DNA from 4 places in the Weizmannia sp. FSL W8-1119 genome. Region 1 is predicted to be linked to each of the others. Evidence: riboswitches for the same ligand, from Rfam matches in the RefSeq annotation. Region 1 holds a riboswitch; each other region holds the start of a gene.

What was found. Region 1 has a riboswitch for thiamine pyrophosphate ahead of thiT (energy-coupled thiamine transporter ThiT). Riboswitches for the same ligand answer to the same signal wherever they lie in the genome.
Region 2: linked by a shared signal. The riboswitch ahead of tenA (thiaminase II) and the one ahead of thiT (energy-coupled thiamine transporter ThiT) in region 1 are both predicted to bind thiamine pyrophosphate.
Region 3: linked by a shared signal. The riboswitch ahead of NSQ19_RS11630 (thiamine phosphate synthase) and the one ahead of thiT (energy-coupled thiamine transporter ThiT) in region 1 are both predicted to bind thiamine pyrophosphate.
Region 4: linked by a shared signal. The riboswitch ahead of NSQ19_RS02735 (MTH1187 family thiamine-binding protein) and the one ahead of thiT (energy-coupled thiamine transporter ThiT) in region 1 are both predicted to bind thiamine pyrophosphate.

The regions. Positions count from the first base shown of each region.
Region 1 covers NZ_JBBOZL010000001.1:1,329,355-1,334,078, reverse strand. Annotated here, with positions in the region: gene NSQ19_RS06355 (CBS domain-containing protein) at 1-296, opposite strand, end outside; gene NSQ19_RS06350 (MBL fold metallo-hydrolase) at 374-1,228, opposite strand; gene thiT (energy-coupled thiamine transporter ThiT) at 1,425-2,015, opposite strand; TPP riboswitch at 2,064-2,164, opposite strand; gene NSQ19_RS06340 (SOS response-associated peptidase) at 2,222-2,896, opposite strand; gene trhO (oxygen-dependent tRNA uridine(34) hydroxylase TrhO) at 3,277-4,251, opposite strand; gene NSQ19_RS06330 (DNA topoisomerase III) at 4,456-4,724, shown strand, end outside.
Region 2 covers NZ_JBBOZL010000001.1:657,950-662,673, forward strand. Annotated here, with positions in the region: gene NSQ19_RS03050 (alpha/beta hydrolase) at 1-822, shown strand, start outside; gene NSQ19_RS03055 (helix-turn-helix domain-containing protein) at 915-1,106, shown strand; TPP riboswitch at 1,139-1,228, shown strand; gene tenA (thiaminase II) at 1,265-2,056, shown strand; gene thiW (energy coupling factor transporter S component ThiW) at 2,096-2,614, shown strand; gene allB (allantoinase AllB) at 2,739-4,241, opposite strand; gene NSQ19_RS03075 (NCS1 family transporter) at 4,126-4,724, opposite strand, start outside.
Region 3 covers NZ_JBBOZL010000001.1:2,345,969-2,350,692, reverse strand. Annotated here, with positions in the region: gene NSQ19_RS11640 (MFS transporter) at 1-494, shown strand, start outside; gene NSQ19_RS11635 (MFS transporter) at 616-1,842, shown strand; TPP riboswitch at 2,112-2,221, shown strand; gene NSQ19_RS11630 (thiamine phosphate synthase) at 2,352-2,957, shown strand; gene thiO (glycine oxidase ThiO) at 2,926-4,068, shown strand; gene thiS (sulfur carrier protein ThiS) at 4,079-4,282, shown strand; gene NSQ19_RS11615 (thiazole synthase) at 4,284-4,724, shown strand, end outside.
Region 4 covers NZ_JBBOZL010000001.1:582,264-586,987, reverse strand. Annotated here, with positions in the region: gene NSQ19_RS02745 (ABC transporter substrate-binding protein) at 1-124, opposite strand, end outside; gene NSQ19_RS02740 (ABC transporter permease) at 121-918, opposite strand; gene NSQ19_RS02735 (MTH1187 family thiamine-binding protein) at 869-1,192, opposite strand; TPP riboswitch at 1,274-1,377, opposite strand; gene NSQ19_RS02730 (amidase) at 1,482-2,969, opposite strand; gene NSQ19_RS02725 (general stress protein) at 3,093-3,584, shown strand; gene prpB (methylisocitrate lyase) at 3,633-4,559, opposite strand; gene prpD (2-methylcitrate dehydratase) at 4,575-4,724, opposite strand, start outside.

The DNA of each region.
Region 1 (4,724 bases):
TCCCGCCGTTTCATAATCTTTTCCACCGGGAAGTCCAGGCTGTGCACCAATTTTTCATTAAAGTCTTCCTGCTCATTTACCACGATCGTAATATAAAAATCGTAAACGGTCCGTGCCTTTGGCTGCAAAAAGCGGATGACATCCCCGTCACTGACCATGCCGAGCAGCTTTCCTTCCGCATCCACGACCGGTACGCCGCCGATCCGGTGGTGGGCAAGCACCTTTAACAGTTCCCGGATCGTCGTCTCTTTTTTTACCGTAATGACATCGCGGATCATAAAATCTTTGACTTCCAATTTTCTCGCTCCTTTTTATCCATCCATTTACAAATTATTGTAAACCTTTGCGGGGAAGGAAGCAATGAAGAAACCGCCTATTGTGCGCCATCCACGTACTTCCCGTGATCCGGGAGCGCGATTTCATCAAATCCGGAGACAAGGGCCTCAAGCCCTTCCCGCAAGCCGGCGCCGGACATCGGGATCCCGTGGCCGCAAAGAGCAGTTTCCGGCTTTAAGGCAGCCAATTTTTCAACTGAGCGTTTTGCCGCCTTCCAGTCGTTTGTAAAATAGCGCGGCGGCCCGTTTACTTCCTGCTTTTGCACCAGCACTTTCCAAAATTCATCCTGTCTGACGGTGATAAATGCGTCCCCCGCGATCAACACGTTGTCTGCTTCCCTGAAGAACGATACATGCCCGTTCGAATGGCCGGGCGTATGGATCCATTTCCAGCCCGGCAGAAACGGGACCGTCCCGTCTTCGGGAAGGGGTTGGACAGCCTTGCCAAGATCAACTGGTTCATTCGGATATATCATGGAAATCTTCGCCAGCAGGCCGCCTTCAACAGTCGGATCGGGATCCGGATACGTTTCACGCCCGGTTAAATAGGGCAGCTCCAATGGATGTGCAAAAACCGGCACGTCCCATTTTTCCAATAATGGCGCAATCGCACCCACGTGGTCAAAATGGCCATGCGTTAGTAAAACCGCTTTTGGTTTTGCCTTTTCCCCGAAGCGTTCCCGCACGGCTGAAAATATCGCGCCGGCGGAACCCGGCATGCCGGCATCCACGAGGACAAATGTACCGGTTCCGGCCCTGCCGATCAGACACACATTTACAATTTGGATGGTAAAGCAATAGATATCCGGCAGCAATTCCCTGCCTGTTCCGCTTTCAATCGAAGTCATCGGGATGATCCGGCGGCCAAACGGGTGATGAATGTCTTTATCCATAAAATCCCCTTTCTTTCATTATTCCTTCTTTTTATCCTTTCCCGTTTCTTACGGCCATTACCCGTTCTGCCGGCCATGATCAACTGAAAAAGCGGTGAAACCGAACTCCGGCTTTACAAGGCGCCTGTTTCCATAAAGCCTCCTGCCTGAAGTGAAAACGGCAAGGCGCAGTTGCCTTGCCGTTTTCAAGTTGCTTTTACGCCGCATGCCTGTGCTGATTGCGGTATTTTGTCAGCAGCTGCGGGGCGGCATTAAAGAGGATCGCCGCAACAGCTGCGCATAAAATGCCATTGCCAATCATCGTGACGCCGTTCGTGATGAAAGAATAGAGAAACGCCGACTGCCCTTTAGGCGCATAGGAACCCCAGAAAAACACGCCGGCCACGAAATGCCAGAAATAGCGGGCGAAACTGCCGGCAAGAACAGAAAGGCATATCCAAAAAGTCATCGTGCCCCTTTTGGCATGGCGGCAGCTTCTTTCGATAAGCGGCCGAAAAAGCCCGGCAAACCCGATGAATGAAAAAGCGACCGGATATTCCATGATGCCCTGAATCGGGTTGAGAATATCATTTGCATCACCGGTGACGATCTGCAGCAAGCTCCAAATAAATCCCGAAGCAACACTTGCTTTAAATCCCCAGCGAAAAGCGACTACAAAAACCGGCAGCATGGCAAACGACAGAGAAATCGCGGACGTCACCTTAATGGACGGCAATAAGTCCAACACGAGCGCGAACGCCGCAAAAATAGCCGCTTCAATCATAGCCTGTAAACTTAATTTGCCCATAAAAAAATCCCCCTTTTGGTATGCATGAACATAACGAACCATGGGAGGACAAAAGAAATTCCACATCCCTACGCCGGCATTAACCGGACAGGTTCAAAGGGTCAGAACATGGCGTTCACTCTCAGCTTAACGCTCCCCCTGTGGTTACGTTCATGAAATTGTCACCTTTATGATAAACTTTTTGCCACAACATTTCAACAAAAAATTTAATTTTTTGGCAATAACAGCTCTGGAAAATTGTTTTTCGGCGAATTGACGCGTTCAGATACGGCATACATTTCCATTAGGTCTGCATCATACTGCGAAAGGAGTGGCAACAGCCGGCCCGCCTCAGTGACCGATGTGTCCAGCCATTTTTCTTCATCTTCCCTGCGTAAAATCACCGGCATCCGGTCGTGAATTTTTGCCATCATCCTGTTCGCCTTTGTCGTTAAAATCGTGCAAGTAAAGACCGGATTCCCTTCCTGGTCCATCCATTTTTCCCAAAGCCCGGCCATCGCAAAAATGCCCCTGTTCTTAAGACTGATCCGCATCGGCGCCCGGGTGCCGTCTTTTCGGTTCCACTCAAAAAAAGAATCGGCCGGAATGAGGCAGCGCCGCCTTTTCACTGCCTCCCGGAAACCCGGTTTCTGAAATACGGTTTCGCTTCTGGCATTGATCATCTTATGCCCGATTTTCGGATCTTTTGCCCAGGAAGGAATCAAGCCCCATTTTAAAAAACCGAGTCTGTACTGCCCATGGGCGCTGATCACGGCAGCCACCATTTGCGAAGGCGCGACATTATAACTTTTGGCATATTCACTGCTTGAAAAAGAAGCTTTGGCATGGAACCTTTTTTCCAATTCATTTACAGATGCCGTTAACGTGTACCTCCCGCACATCCAAATCCCGCCTTTCTTTCTATCCTGAAAATATTGCCCGCTGATTTTCATCCTCTGCCATACCGCGTATGAAGCGGCAAAGATGCCCATTTTTCCCCATTTTACACAAAAAACAGGCAGATAAAAAGGATTTGGCCCAGTTGCACCAAATCCTTTCTCTGTTCCGGAACGCACCGCTTGTTAACCCTGCCCCCGAGCTGGGATGTTTGCAGCAGTTCCCGGTTTTTCTTCTCTTTTTCACATTCCGCTCTTTAGGCCTTGTTTCTTTCAAGAAAATGCCGTTTCCGAAGCAAGGAATCGTTCCGGCAGGGAGCGAGCACGGTTTCCATCCCCTTTTTCACCATCCGCTTTCCGAATCGTAAGGTTAAAAGCCGCGCCGGTTACCGGTTTAACGCCGCGTCTTCTTCTTCGATCCGGCGCAGCCGTTCAGCTACTTTTTCCGGTGTAAGGCCGTGTTCTTTTACATATAAATTATTTGGCACGGTGCGGCATTCATGCGAGCAGCTCCGCATATATTTATGTTCATTTTCTTCCGAGCATAAAAATTGCTTGTTGCAGGCTGGGTTGGCGCAGTTGACATAACGTTCGCACGGTTCCCCCGTAAAATAATCCCGGCCGACAACGACATGTTCCTTTCGGTTGACCGGAACGGAAATCCGTTCGTCAAATACATACAGTTTGCCGTCCCACAGCTCTCCCTGCACTTCCGGATCCTTTCCGTATGTCACAATCCCGCCGTGCAGTTGGCCGACATCTTCAAACCCTTCTTCCAGCAGCCAGCCCGAAAATTTTTCACAACGGATGCCGCCGGTGCAATACGTCACAATTTTTTTGCCTTTTAATTGATCCTTATGTTCGCGCACCCATTCCGGCAGTTCGCGGAAAGTGCGGATATCCGGGCGCAATGCCCCGCGGAAATGCCCGAGATCATACTCATAGTCATTGCGCGCATCCAGTACGACGGTATCTTCAGCCAGCAGCGCCTCGCGAAATTCTTTCGGAGACAAATATTTCCCCGTTTTTTCATTCGGATTGATGTCTTTTTCAAGCCGCAGCGTAACAAGCTCCTTGCGCGGGCGGACGTGCATTTTTTTAAACGCATGGCCGTCTGCTTCATCTTCTTTGAAGACCATGTCCCGGAACCGGGGATCTGCGTGCATCTTTTCTTTATATTTGGTTGTTTGTTCAACCGTTCCGGAAACAGTGCCGTTGATCCCTTCTTTGGCAACGAGGATACGCCCCTTTAAACCGGTCTCTTTGCAAAACTGCAAATGTTCAGCTGCAAAGGCTTCCGGATTTTCAATTTCAACATACTTGTAATACAATAAGACTCTGTACGGCTTTGTTTGTTCCATTATCGATAACCACCTATCCAATTATATTTGCAAGATATAATGCAGGCTTTCAGGTTACACTGTCTCTTACAAACCACCATTTTACCAAAAGCCCGTTTGCATTTCAAAATTTTCACTGTGAAAACAGAAGAAACGAAATCATTTATCAATCCTGTTTGATGCGTTATACTTGTTCAGACAGGAATAAAAGAAAGGTGTTATGCAATGAAATCGCTTGTACTCGCCGAAAAGCCGAGCGTCGGGCGCGAACTTGCGCGCGTCCTCGGCTGCACGGAAAATAAAAAATGTTATATTGAGGGGCCGCGCTATATCGTGACATGGGCGCTCGGCCATTTGATCGAACTGAAAATGCCGGAAGATTATCATCCGAAATATAAAGAATGGCGCATGGAAGACCTGCCGATTCTTCCGGATAAAATGGAAACCAAAACAATCCGGCAGACATATCCGCAATATAAAGTGATCGAACAGCT
Region 2 (4,724 bases), 670 kb from region 1:
CTACCCAATGTAGATAAAAGATGCCCGGTAATTGTAATGGCTCATGGCTTGGGTGGAGTGCGTGAAATGCGGTTGGACGCATATGCTGAAAGGTTTGCTGCTGCCGGGTATGCCTGCTTTTTATTTGATTATCGTAACCATGGAGCAAGTGACGGAAATAAAAGACAACGGATAAATGTAAAAGAACAACTTGCAGATTGGAACTCTGCCATTGATTTCATCAAAAAGAATGATAGGATTGATGATAGTAAAATACTCCTGTTTGGAAGTTCGTTTAGTGGGGGACACGTTATAACCCTATCAGCTTATCGAATAGATATTCTTGCAACCGTGGCACAGTGTCCATATACAAATACCTTAGCTACAATGAAAACGATCTCACCGCTATCTGCCCTAAAAATATTCCCCTTTGCCATAGCCGACGTTTTATCTTCTATTATCGGGTATCATCCGGTCATGATTAAATTGGTGGATGCGCCGGGGAAAGTAGCGATGATGGCTGTTTCTGACTACGAAAAGGTTTTTAAGTTGATGCCTGAAAATTTAAAGTTTGTGAATAAAGCCCCCGCAAGAACAGTTTTAGAATTCTTTAAATATTCGCCTAGTAGATACACTAAAAATATAGGAATACCGATATTTTATGCGGTTTGTCGGAAAGATACATTAGCACCTGCTTGGGCAACCATAAAGTGTGCAAAACGCTCCAAGAAAGCAACGATAAAAGAGTATGACTGTGGACATTTCGATATTTATTTAGGTGATTATTTTGAAAATTCAATAGTAGATTATATAGGTTTTTTTGATAAACTTACAAAAGGCTAGTTGTATAATCAAATGCAACAAGCTAAATAAATGAAAAAAAGAGCATGATAAACCGTTTACGATGAAAACGCAATCAATACGGAGGTTTATCCATGGTGAAGATTTCCACCCTTCGTGCAGAAGGAAAATCCATACAAGTAATCGCTGATGTGGTTGGCTGTAAAAAAAATACCGTATCTCGGGAACTGAAGCATGGTACGGGTAGCATTTGGGGTAACATCCTGTGCTTTTTTCCATATTTTACGGGCAATAAATTTGCTGTTGCACAAAATTCGGGACTATGATATGGTAAGAGTAATGAAAATGAATATTCACAATAGTCTACTAGGGGCGCCGGGTTGGCTGAGAAGTACCCTTTGAACCTGATCTAGTTCGTACTAGCGAAGGGAAGTAGGTGATGAAATTACACCTGATGATTTGTAATTGATACACCCGCTTTCCGATGGAGGGCGGGTTTTTTATTTTGAGGAGCCGCCTCTGGCCATCGCTCGGGGCAAAGGGAGAAACCAGCCTGCAAACCGCAATCGGTTTCCCGGTAAACAAGGAGGAATCATTGTTGAAACGATCTTTTACAGAAAGGCTATATCAAAATGTCCAACCGATTTGGGAGAAAAACCATAACCATCCTTTTGTCGTGGGACTGGGGAACGGAACTTTAGAAAGAGATAAATTTATCTATTATTTAAAGCAGGATTACGTATATTTAGTTGAGTACGCAAAACTGTTTGCCATGGGTGTTGTGAAAGCGGGTAACCTCGGCATGATGACGAGATTTGCTGCGGTGCTCCATGAATCGTTGCATTTTGAGATGGAACTGCACCGCCAATACGCTGCCGAGTTTGGCATTACACGCACGGATTTAGAAGCAACCCAACCAACGCCGGTTAACCTTGCTTACACGAGTTATATGCTGCAAGTGGCCGCCAATGGAAGCTTGGCTGAACTTGTTGCCTGCTTGTTGCCGTGTGCCTGGGATTATTGGGAAATTGGGAAACTGCTAAAAGTAAATCATCGAGACACATTGGAGGCCAATCCTTACAAGAAATGGATCGAAACCTATTCTTCAGAAACGTTCGGCTCCGGAACGCAGTGGTTAATTGACTTAATGGACCAACTGGCAAGCGGAAAATCAGAAACGGAACTGATGGCCTTAGAACGCCATTTTCAAATGGCCTCAAAGTATGAATACTTATTTTGGGATATGAACGATAAAAAACAAGACTGGCCGGTCTGATTTTCATTCGCAACTAAAAAGGAGGGAAGTTTGGTTCTAATGAGAAAAACACAAAAAATAACAGCAACTGCAGTTATTGCGGCTGTAACGACTGCATCCAGCAGCTTGATTTATATCCCGGTCGGTTTTGCAAAAATTTTTCCGGTACAGCATTTTGCCAATATACTCTCGGCTGTTTTGCTCGGCCCCGGTTATGCGGTTGCGCAAGCCTTTATATCCTCGCTTTTACGTAACTTGCTTGGGACAGGGAGTATTTTTGCCTTTCCGGGAAGCATGATCGGCACGTTTTTGGCAGCTTATCTTTACGCGAAGACGAATAAGCTCATTTTTGCCTTTGTCGGGGAGGTCATGGGGACGGGCATTCTCGGTGCCTTGGCATGTTATCCCATTGCTGTTTTTCTGCTCGGCCAAACATCAACGCTTTTCGGATTTATCCCTGCCTTCTTTTTAAGTTCTTTTGCAGGGGCCATTTTTGGCTATGTTTTGATAAAAGTTTTACAAAAAAATAAAGGATGGGGCAGGATGATCAATCATACCGTAAGCAACCGTAAGTTTTGAGCGAAACACCGGGGAGGAATGAAGGCATTGCCACGGCGCATACAGGATGCCAGCTATTGATAACCGGCCAAAATTTATGCCAGCAAAATCAGGCTCTTGAAAGCAGAGCCTGATGCTGTTGGCATTATGACGGCACTCCGGCATAGTCTGAAACCTTCGCTGGCCGGATCCATTTGCCAACCGGCTCACCCTTGATACCACCGCCATCCAGATCAAATACGAGCTGTCCTCTTACAAAAGTTTTCGTAACCCGGCAATCAATTTTTCTGCCGATATACGGGCTGTGCTTATGGCGGTAATAGAGGTCTTCCGCACTTACCGTGTATGGCCGGTCGGGATCGAGAAAGAGGAGATCCGCATCTTTTGCGAGCGCAATTTCCCCTTTCGATTTTAAGCCAAAACGTTCGGCAGGGTTGGTTGCAATCATGCGCGTAAATTGCGTAATGGGAATATTGCGCTTTTTGACAGCCTCATCGAACATCAAATCGACATTATTCTGGCACCCGGTTATGCCGCCCCATACCTCAAAAATATTTCCGGTTTCGCTGTCCTTCATTACAGGCGGGCAAGGGGAATGGTCGGATGTCAGCATATCGATTTTTCCTTGTTTCAATACTTCCCAAAGTTTTTCCTGCTCCGCTTCGCTGCGTAAAGGCGGGGAACATTTTGCAAGCGGGCCGATTTCCGCAAATTGGGCTGTTGCGATTGTAAAGTAATGGGGGCATGACTCAAGCGTGACATCCTGTCCTTCGTTCCGCGCTTTCGTAATTTCTTCCACCCCTTCCGCACTGCTGACATGGACAAAGTGCAGTTTGCACCCGGTTTGTTTCGCAAAATACAGCGCCCGCTTGATGGCATCCACTTCTGTAAATACCGGCCGTGTTGCAACATAATCAGCCGGACTTGTTTTCCCTTGTTTGATCATCTCCTCTGCTAACCCATCGGTAATGGCGGCATTCTCTGCATGAATCAATAAAATATGTCCCAGCTCGGCTAATTTTTTCATCCCCGCATAAAGCGTGTAATCATCTACATTTTTAAAGTCTCCCGGCAAATCGGTTCCGCAGCTGGCCATAAAACATTTATAAGCAACAACACCGCAATCGGAAAGTTCTTTTAACTGATCGAGATTACCTGGGACTAATCCGCCGTAAAAAGCGTAGTCCACATAGTTTTTGCCGGCGGCAGCGGCAAGCTTTTTTTCTAAAGCATCTTTTGTTGTCGTGGCAGGCAGCGCATTTAAAGGCATATCTACATAGGTTGTCGTTCCCCCGGCGGCAAGCGCCTTTGTTCCGGTTTCAAATCCTTCCCATTCCGTCCGCCCCGGTTCGCACATATGCACATGGATATCGACCATTCCCGGCATCACATATTGGTCTGAAGCGTCATAAACTTGTTCTGCCGTTTCCTCAATTTTATCCGCAATTACAGCAATTTTTCCATTTTGGATGGCAAGATCAGCAATTTTAACGCTGTTTCTAAAAACGACTTTTCCATTTTTAATGAGCGTATCATATTTCGTTGTGAATCCCCTCCCTGTGATTTGGTTCGAGAACGACTGTATTTTGAAAAATTGTATCCTTTTTAAATTTTGAAAATGGAAATGCGTATTTTGACAGAATGACATAGGCTAAACCAGCCGCAACAAAGCCGATGATCCATGCCAGTTCCACTTTTGCAAGTGCGGCAGCCGCGCCAATTACTAATGAAATGACAGCCGCAGGGTTATAGCCGGAATAAGGCCCGTCTTCCGCGTACAAGTCGGCGATATTTACCTTTTGTTTTCGGAAGATGTAGTACTCAATCAATAGAATGGCTACAATCGGACCTAAAAACGCCGAGTAAGCCAGAATGAAAATGTCGAGCCCCTTTGCTGAAGAATCCCGGACAAGCACCCATGGAAAAGATGCAAAAGCAAGCAGCCCTGTAATGGTGACAGCATACTTATACTTTAATTTCGTAAGCAATGTAATGACGTAAGTTGGCGGAATAATATTGGCAACCATATTCACCGAAACGGTCCCGATCACGATAAACGCAGACACGAAAAATGTAATATAAGGATTATCGACCACCACCGAAAAGGCCTTTACAGGATTTGTAATACCGG
Region 3 (4,724 bases), 1.0 Mb from region 1:
AGTATATCGCCTTGTCATTTATCGGCTACCCGCTCGGATCATTACTTTCTGTTCCGCTTATCGAAAAAATGGACCGTAAATGGCTGGTGTGCTTTTCCGCTGTTTGTATGGGTGTATTTGGCGTTTTATTTGGAATCGGCGGTTCGCCTTTTCTGGTCATTGTATTTGGATTTGCCTATACACTTTGCAGCAATATCTTTTCAAATGCTTTCCACGTACTGCAGGCGGAAATCTTTCCAACTGAAATCCGTGCGAGTGCTACCGGAATGGCATACAGCATCAGCCGTATTATGAGCGGCCTTATGCCGTTTATGCTGCTCCCGGTACTGGAAAATGAAGGTGCAACAGCGATGTTTATTATTGTTGCAATAGCAATGCTGATTGTCGTATTGGATATCGCACTACTGGCGCCAAAAACGACAGGACGTTCGCTCGAAAATATAGAGAGTCTATCTGAACCGCAACTGTTTGGGAAAACCAGGGTCCACCTTTAAAATGAAAAAGAATATACAGGCAAGCAGAATATTGATGGCTGGAAAAGTGATCAGACATTTACCAAAAGAAAGTCTCATACAAAGGGGTCCTATCCGATAACAATTGAAAGAAGGGCTCGCCTTGAGAAATCAGTCAATATTTAATACTTTATCACTTAGTGAAAAGTTCAAGTGGTTTTTCTTAGGGCAAACAGTCTCTTTATTCGGAAGTGCGATGACTCCTGTTTCTCTTGCTTTTGCAATTCTTCAAGTTAAGCAGGGCCAACATCTATTGGGGTATATACTTGCGGCTGCGGTTCTCCCTAATATTTTGATGCTGGTTATCGGCGGCAGTATTGCTGATCGTTACAGACGAGATAAATTAATACGCCTAAGTAACCTCGGTTCCGGATGTTCTCAAATGGGGATTGCCATTATCGTCCTTGCAGGCGGAAATCCATATACGATTTTCCCATTGGCAATTATAAATGGTATATTAGGAGCCTTTACTTCCCCTGCAATGCGAGGTATTATCCCTGAATTGGTGGAAAGAAAACATATCAAACAAGCTAATTCACTGTTAAATTTATCACGGAGTGCATCTAAAATTGTTGGTCCTGCTCTTGCAGGGACTTTAGTAGCAATTTTCGGAGGAGGATGGGGGATTGCAATTGATGCGATTAGTTTTTTTATCGCCTCTATTTTTATGAGTAGAGTTCATATTCCTTCACATCCTGTTGTTTCGAAAACTTCGTTCATGCACGAAATGCGCGAGGGGTGGAGTTACTTTCGAAGGCGTCGTTGGATTTGGTTAATAACGGGAGCTTTTGCTTTAATAAATGCAGTCCAAATGGGTGTGTGGCAAGTGCTTGGACCCATTATTGCTAAAAATACCATTGGTTCAACTGGATGGGGTCTAACATTAAGTATAAAAGCAGTGGGTCTTCTTATAGCTAGTCTAGTGATGCTGAAATTACAACTCCGGTATCCTCTTCGGGACAGTTTGATTGCCGTTGCTTTCGGTGGAATACCTCTGATCGTCCTTGGCCAAGGATTCGCATTACCTTATTTATTAATTGTTACAGCAATCGCGGGGGTTGGACAAACGATCTCTGGAATCGGCTGGGATACAACATTACAGCAAGCGATTCCACGTGATAAACTTTCACGGGTACTTGCTTTTGATGACTTAGGAGCTTTTATTACAATCCCCATTGGTCAGGTGATGGCAGTTCCTTTGGCTGAGATTTTTGGATATAAAATGGTTGCTACAGTTGGCGGAATAAGCTTTATCCTTGTTGCCCTCATTCCACTATTAGATCGGTCTATAAGAAAAATGAACCCGGAGAAGGAACGATTTTCTAGTTAACATAATTGAGTAATAAGGTTTTTGCACGGTGCATTTGAAGTTTCTCAACTCAATGCCAGACCGGAAGACAGGGGACTTGATGATTTTATCATATACTTGAAAAAAGACTCGATGTTCTATCGAGACATTTTGCTTCACGGGACCTGCCTTTGTCTACTACAGTTATTTCCGGGCATGGAAGAAGACAAACTGCCTATATAAATTGTTGACCTTTTCTAGATATGTGGTATTATTAAACTATAGGCAATATTTACAATTTAATACACGAAGTCATCCGCTAGAGGTGCCTTTTTTAAAAGGCTGAGATCGAAGTATACTTCGGGACTCTTATGAACCTGATCTGGGTAATACCAGCGTAGGAAAGTGGAAACAGGATATTTGATTTCTTTTCAAATCATCAGCCATTTTCTTACCGAAGAAAGTGGCTTTTTTGTTTTTCATTAGGTTCATTTATGTGGAAATTTTCCAAGGAGGTGAGCTAAATTTCTAACGGTATTAAAGAATTACATGTGATCTCGAATGGCAAAATGCCCGTTGCACAGTTACATGAAATATTAACCGATATTCACCCGTTCGTAACGGCCATCCACATACGGGAAAAACAAAAAACGGCACGGGAACTTTACCAGATAATTGAGTATCTAGCGCAAAACATTCCCCTATCCAAAATGATCATTAATGACCGGGTAGATGTCGCTTTGGCAGCGAAAGCAGCTGGTGTTCAGCTAGCCTTTCATAGCTTGGAAACTTCGATTGTCAAAACCATGTTTCCCTTTCTTAAAGTTGGCCGATCGATTCATTCCTATCGTGAAGGCGTAAAAGCCAATCGGGATGGTGCGGATTACGTCTTGTTCGGCCACATCTTTTTTTCCGGCTCAAAGCCCGGAAAGATACCCAAGGGGCTAAAACAATTAGCCAAAGTGGCACAACTAGACATACCGGTGATTGCGATTGGCGGTATAACGCCAGAAAATGCCCAAAGTGTTATTCACGCTGGTGCAAAAGGGATTGCCGTCATGTCAGGAATACTTGAGGCTCGTGATCCTTTATCAGCAGTTAAGGATTACTACAATGCCTTAATAAATGGAGATGGAAAAATTGACGCGTACATTTGATGTTGTCGTGATAGGCGGCGGAATTAACGGAAGTTCTATCGCCTATCAACTTTCAAAAAGAGGAAGAAAAGTAGCCATAATTGAGAAGAAACAATTAGCATGTGAAGCCTCTAGTGCGGCAGCGGGAATGCTTGCGGCACAAGCGGAGATAGAACAAGACGGTCCACTGTTCCAATTCGCTTTAAAAAGCCAAGCTATGTTTCCTGAACTTGCAAACGAACTGTATGAAATGACTGGAATCGATATAGAGTTTGACCAAAAAGGGATCATAAAAATTGCCGAAACCGATGCTATCGCAGAGGAAGTAAAAAAACAGGTGACCTTCCAGCAAAATTGGGATCCAGCCATAAAGTGGCTTGATTCTCATGAATGTTTGGAAATGGAGCCGTCCCTCTCCTCTAACATCGTTGGTGGCATGTATCTTCCTAATGATGGCCACGTCATGCCGGCAACCTTATCGAAGGCCTTTGCAAAGGCAGCGATTCATTTTGGAACGGAAATTCTTGAAAACACGGAAGTCCTCTCGTTCATCTATGAACGGGAACGTGTCATTGGGGTTAAAACGACTTCCGGTGACATCCATTGCCATCAGGTTGTCCTTGCAACGGGAGCATGGTCAGCACAGTTGATGAAGGATACAGGGATAGACATGCCGGTTTATCCGGTAAAGGGCGAATGCTTTTCCGTTAAATCTGATACCCCTATCCTGAAGAGAACGATTTTTTCCGATAAGAGATGCTACTTTGTACCAAAGCGGAATGGTGAAATCTTTATTGGTGCTACCCAGGTAGAAAATACGTTTGATAAAAAAGTGACGCTTGGGGGAATTGCTTCATTAGTAGAGAGAGCGATCCAATTGGTTCCCCAAATAAAAGATGCCAAGTGGGAACGAGCATGGGCAGGTGTTCGGCCGCAAACAGGGGATGGCCTCCCGTACATAGGAGAACATCCGTTTAAGAAGGGATTGTTTATTGCAGCGGGGCATTACCGTAACGGTATTTTATTAAGCCCGGTTACTGGTCAACTGATAGCTGATTTATTGGAAGGCCATCCAGATGATACGCTTCTCTCCGCTTTCAGGATTGATCGAAACAAGCAAAAGGTTCATTAGGAGGTCTATAATGGTTATTACAATAAATGGTGAGTCCGTTTCATTACCAGAACAGATTGTATTTGTCACAGATTTACTTAAATACTACGAAATTCATGATAAAGTCGTCGTTGTCGAAATCAACGGAGAGATATTAACAAGGACAGAACACCAGCGTACTAGATTATCTGATAAAGATCGAATTGAAATTGTCCATTTTGTAGGAGGCGGATGATATGTTAAAAATTGGTCCATTATCCTTTCATTCTCGTTTATTGCTTGGAACTGGAAAATATCCAAGCTATGAAATCCAAAAAGAAGCGGTTGAAGTTTCGAAAACGGAAATCCTTACATTTGCCGTTCGGCGGATGAATATTTTTGAACCAAATCAGCCGAACTTTTTAGAACAGTTGGACACTTCAAAGTATACCCTGTTGCCGAATACGGCTGGTGCCAAAACAGCAGCAGAAGCGGTTCGAATTGCAAAACTGGCAAAAGCTTCGGGTCTATGCGACATGATTAAAGTGGAAGTCATTGGCTGTGACAAAACTTTGCTGCCAGATCCAATTGAAACCCTTAAAGCTACAGAAGAATTGGTAAAAGAGGGGTTCATTGTCCTCACCTATACCTCAGACGATGTTGTATTAGCCAGAAAGCTTCAAGAGATTGGATGTCAC
Region 4 (4,724 bases), 750 kb from region 1:
ACCAGTCCAGCACAACCGTCACCTTTTGCAACGCTTTTTTGCTGCTGTCCTTCTGCCCGCTGCCGGCACATCCGGCAGCAAGCAGCAACATGGCCGCCTGCAACATGATTAAAATTTTCTTCATTGATGATCTTCCTTTCGATATACCCATGGTGCGGATAGCCTTTGCAAACATTCAACAGCGCCGTATAAAAGAAATGTGAGCCCAATGATGACAGCGGAGATGGCAAACAAGCGGGCAGTCATAAAAGATTTTGTCGCCCTTGTCAGCATGACGCCGAGCCCTTCGCTTGCGCCGAGCCACTCACCGATAATGGCACCCATCACACTATATGTAACGGCAATTTTTAAACCTGAAAAAAAGTAAGGGAGCACAGCCGGAAATTTGACTTTCATGTAAATTTGCCCTTTTGAAGCATGCATGGTCTTTAACAGTTTCACCAAGTCATCATCCACCGTTTGAAACCCTTCCAGGATGCTCAATGCCAGCGGGAAAAAGCAGATTAAAATGACCACAATAACTTTTGACTGGAGCCCGAATCCGAACCAGACGATGAAAAGCGGCGCAATCGCCACAATCGGAATTGTTTGCGAAACGACCAGTAGCGGCCGGACCAGCATCCGGAAAACGGGAACCATATCCATAAAAACGGCAATCGCTGCGCCAATCATAATGGAAAAGGCAAGCCCGATCAATACTTCTTTTGCAGTTTGCCAAATATTGGGCCAAACCATCCATTGCAGATTTTTCAATTCCTGCCATACTTCCGTCGGTTTTGGCAGCATCCATTCACTGATATGAAAGCCGGCCGTTACCCCTTGCCAGACGAAGAGCAAAAAAATGAGCCAGGCAGCCGTGAGCGCCGTGTTAACGAACAGGCTGCGGCGCTTGTTCGCGATATTTTGCAATTTTTTCATCCATTGTCACCCCGGTGCTTGGCCGGTAATGGATTTTGATCGATGTGATGACATCAATCGCACCGGCTTGGACGCAAGCATCCTGCGCTTTTTTGATGATCCCAAGCAGTTCGTCAAGATCGCCTTCCATCGTCGTTTCCATTGCCCCAACTTCATAACGTACGCCGGCGTTTTGAACAACTTCGATCGCGCGGTCGACGACACCGTATAAGTCATCACTTTTAATATGCGGGACAACTGAAAAAGAAACCGTTACTTGATTCGATTTTTCCATCAAATTTTCCTCCTTTTTTTCAAATAAAAAAGCTTTCATTGCATGCGCAAGAAAGCCTGTCCATCCAAAACATGCCGAAACATGCTTCAATATGAGACTCCCTACGCTGGCATTATCCAGATCAGGTGAAGGGTCGATGCAAAACGGCATCCTCTCAGCCAAAACCGGCTCCCCTGCTTTTTTTCTTGTCATTTTATTGTAACATGAAAATCATCCTTTTTGGCAAACATTTTTCAATTCTTCAATTCCTTAGAACGTCCGGGCCTGCACAACGCCCCTCATTTATGCTTTAAAGGCAGGGATTCCCCTGCATGCCAACCCAAAGTTCCGACTGTTCAAGCGCATATGCGACATCCAGCAGCCAATGTTCATTTCCTTTCGGCGCCACCAGCTGTATCCCGAAAGGAAGCCCGGCCGCCGTTATATGGACCGGCAGGCTGATCGCCGGCTGCCCGGTTAAATTGGCGAGCTGCGTAAATGGGGAAAACGTTAAGCTCGGCTCAAACATTTCATAGACAAGCGCCTGCTGCTTTTCTTTCGGGAGCCCGGTGACGCCAAACAATCGATCCCGCTCTTTCCCGGTCTGGGTAAGCTCCCCGATTTTCGGCGCAGTAAAAGCAGTTGAAGGCGTAAGATACAGATCATACGTTTCGTGGAATCCCGCCATTTGTGCTGCGGCCTTATCCCACTCCGCAAGGCTCTTTGCGTATTCTGCCGCCGTGACATTTTTCCCGGCAGCATACAAGACCCACGAAACCGGCTCCATATCTTTTTCCGTAAGCGGGCGTCCAAGTGCGCTTTCCAAATCCGAAAGTTCCGCCGCCATTTCCCCGCAGTTCATTAAATAATAGTTTTCCATCAGCCGTCTGCCGTCAACGCCGTTTTCGGCTTCTTCCACAAGATGGCCCTCCTGCTCCAGCCATTTTGCCGTTTTATAGACAGCCTGTTTTGCGTCGCGGCTGACAGGCGTCCCGACCGGCGATTCAACCGAAAATGCGATCCGGTATTTTTTCGTTCCGCTCTGTTTTAGTTCCTGTACATATCCCGGAAAAAGCGGCGTTTGAAAAGCAGCGGCGGGTTCCACAGTTTGCAGCACATCGAGGAGCGCTGCGCTGTCTCTGATTGTTTTTGCCAGCACGAAGTCAATGGCCGCCCCTTGCCATTGCCGTCCACGTCCCGGCCCGACTGGTGTCCTTCCCCTTGTCGGCTTTAATCCTATTAAACTTGTAAAAGAAGCAGGAATGCGGATCGATCCGCCGCCGTCGCTTGCACCGGCAACCGGTACCATCCCGGAAGCCACCGCAGCCGCGGAACCGCCGCTTGATCCGCCGGGTGAAAAATGGGGATTCCACGGATTGCGCGCCGGACCGTAAAGTTCAGGTTCCGTAATATTTTTTAATCCAAATTCCGGTACGTTTGTATGTCCGAGAATGATAAACCCCGCTTCCTTCAATTTTGCCGTAAAAAAAGCATCTTCTCTGGCACGGTTTTGCTGCAGCAGTTTTGATCCGGATGTGAGCAGCTCGCCCTTTACCGCCTGGGAAATGTCTTTGAGCAAAACCGGCACGCCGGCAAATGGCTGCTCATCTGTACGGAGCGCGGCCGCTTCCTTCTTTGCTTTCTCAAACCGTGTCCGGATGACGGCATTTAAACGCCTGTTTGTTTTTTCAATCCGGGCCATTGCCGCCTCCAACACTTCTTCCACACTCACTTCTTTTCGCTTTATGAGCCTGGCCAGTTCTGTTGCATCATACGATAGATATGCAGATTGTTCTATCTCAATCCCTCCATTCAATCTTATATTGACTGAATTTTATGGATATGTCAAAACCTGCGAAAACCGTTTAACCCTTTTTCTACCGGGTAAAAGTGCACTATCACCGTTAGGAGGCAGATAGAGATGGCAAAAGAAGTAGTTGGCATTTACACAACATTGCAGGAAACGATTAACGCAGTAGACCGGTTGACCGCAGAAGGCTACAGCACTTCCGATATTTCCATTATTTCAAACGGGAATGATGGGACTTTATTGAAAAACCAGACCGGCGCAAATGTGGACCACACCTCTTCTGCCCCGGATGAACAAAACAGCTCTCTCTGGGAGAAAATCAAAGGGTTCTTCAAGCCGGGCTATTATGACGAAACGACAAGAAAACTGACCAATCTCGATCTCCCGCAGGACGAACTGGACCGCTATTCGGCCGAAATTGATGCCGGACACTATCTTGTGCTCGTAGATAATGATGCTTCTGCCCTCAATGAAACGGCCGCTCCCGGAACAGCCGATCCTGCCGCAGAAGTTTCCGGCCAAACAACAGGATCCGGATTGAAAAACGAATTTGGCGAAAACTACTCCACGACGCAGGAGAAATCTAAACAGGCCGGCCGCTAAGTTGAATAGGGCAACCCCGCGCGCAAAAAGCGGGTTTGCCCTTTTTCTTTACGTTGATGATGAAGGATCAGGCGTAACAGGAAGAATCGTTTTAGCGATCGACTGGTCGAGCGCTTCAAATTCCTCTAAAGAAATCGTGCTGTACAGCTCTTTCCTCGTCTGCATGTCGGAGAGGGCATTTTTTTGCGTCCCTTCGTTCTTAATCTTTTCAAATACCCGTTCATAAGCCTTTGCGGCAACGCGCAGCGAAGTGACAGGATAAATAACCATGGCATAACCCATTTCTTCGAATTCTTCCGCCGTATAATAAGGGGTTTTGCCGAATTCGGTCATGTTGGCAAGGAGCGGCGCTTTTATTTTTTCCGCAAATAAACGGAACTCCTCACGGGACTCGAGCGCTTCCGGAAAAATGGCGTCCGCACCTGCCTCCACATAGACGTTGGCCCGCTTCAGCGCCGCTTCCACGCCTTCCACGCCTCTCGCATCCGTACGGGCTACAACGACAAGCGACGGCGTCACACTTTTCAACGCCCTGATTTTCTCGCACATTTCAGATGCAGTAACGAGCTGCTTCCCGTTTAAATGCCCGCATTTTTTCGGAAGCTGCTGGTCTTCAATCTGAACAGCCGCAACACCTGCTTCGACCATTTCGCGGGCGGTGCGGGCAACGTTCAGCACGCCGCCAAAGCCGGTGTCAATGTCAACAAGAACCGGTAAATCGGTGGCACGCACGAGATCACGTGCACGCTCCGCCATTTCCGTCGATGTGATCATGCCAAGATCCGGAATCCCTTTGCTCGCGGTATAGGCAGCGCCTGATAAATAAAGCGCCTCAAACCCTGTGTTTTTTGCAATGAGTGCCGCCATTGCATCATGCGCGCCGGGGATTTGCAAAATGCCTGGTGCCTGCATGCGTTCCTTAAACCGTTTGGCAAGCGCCTCCTGTGAAGACGGCTGATTGACAATCCAAACCATGGTGCAACATCCTTTCTACAAGGTGAATAAATTGACGAATTCATGAACGGCCATTTTTTCAAGCGCTTCTCCCGCAAGGCAGGCTTCTTTGATCCTTTCCTGCTGCTTCGCGGAATAGTGGGTGGCGATATTATCCGAAAACTTGGTGATAATTTTCGGGATCGC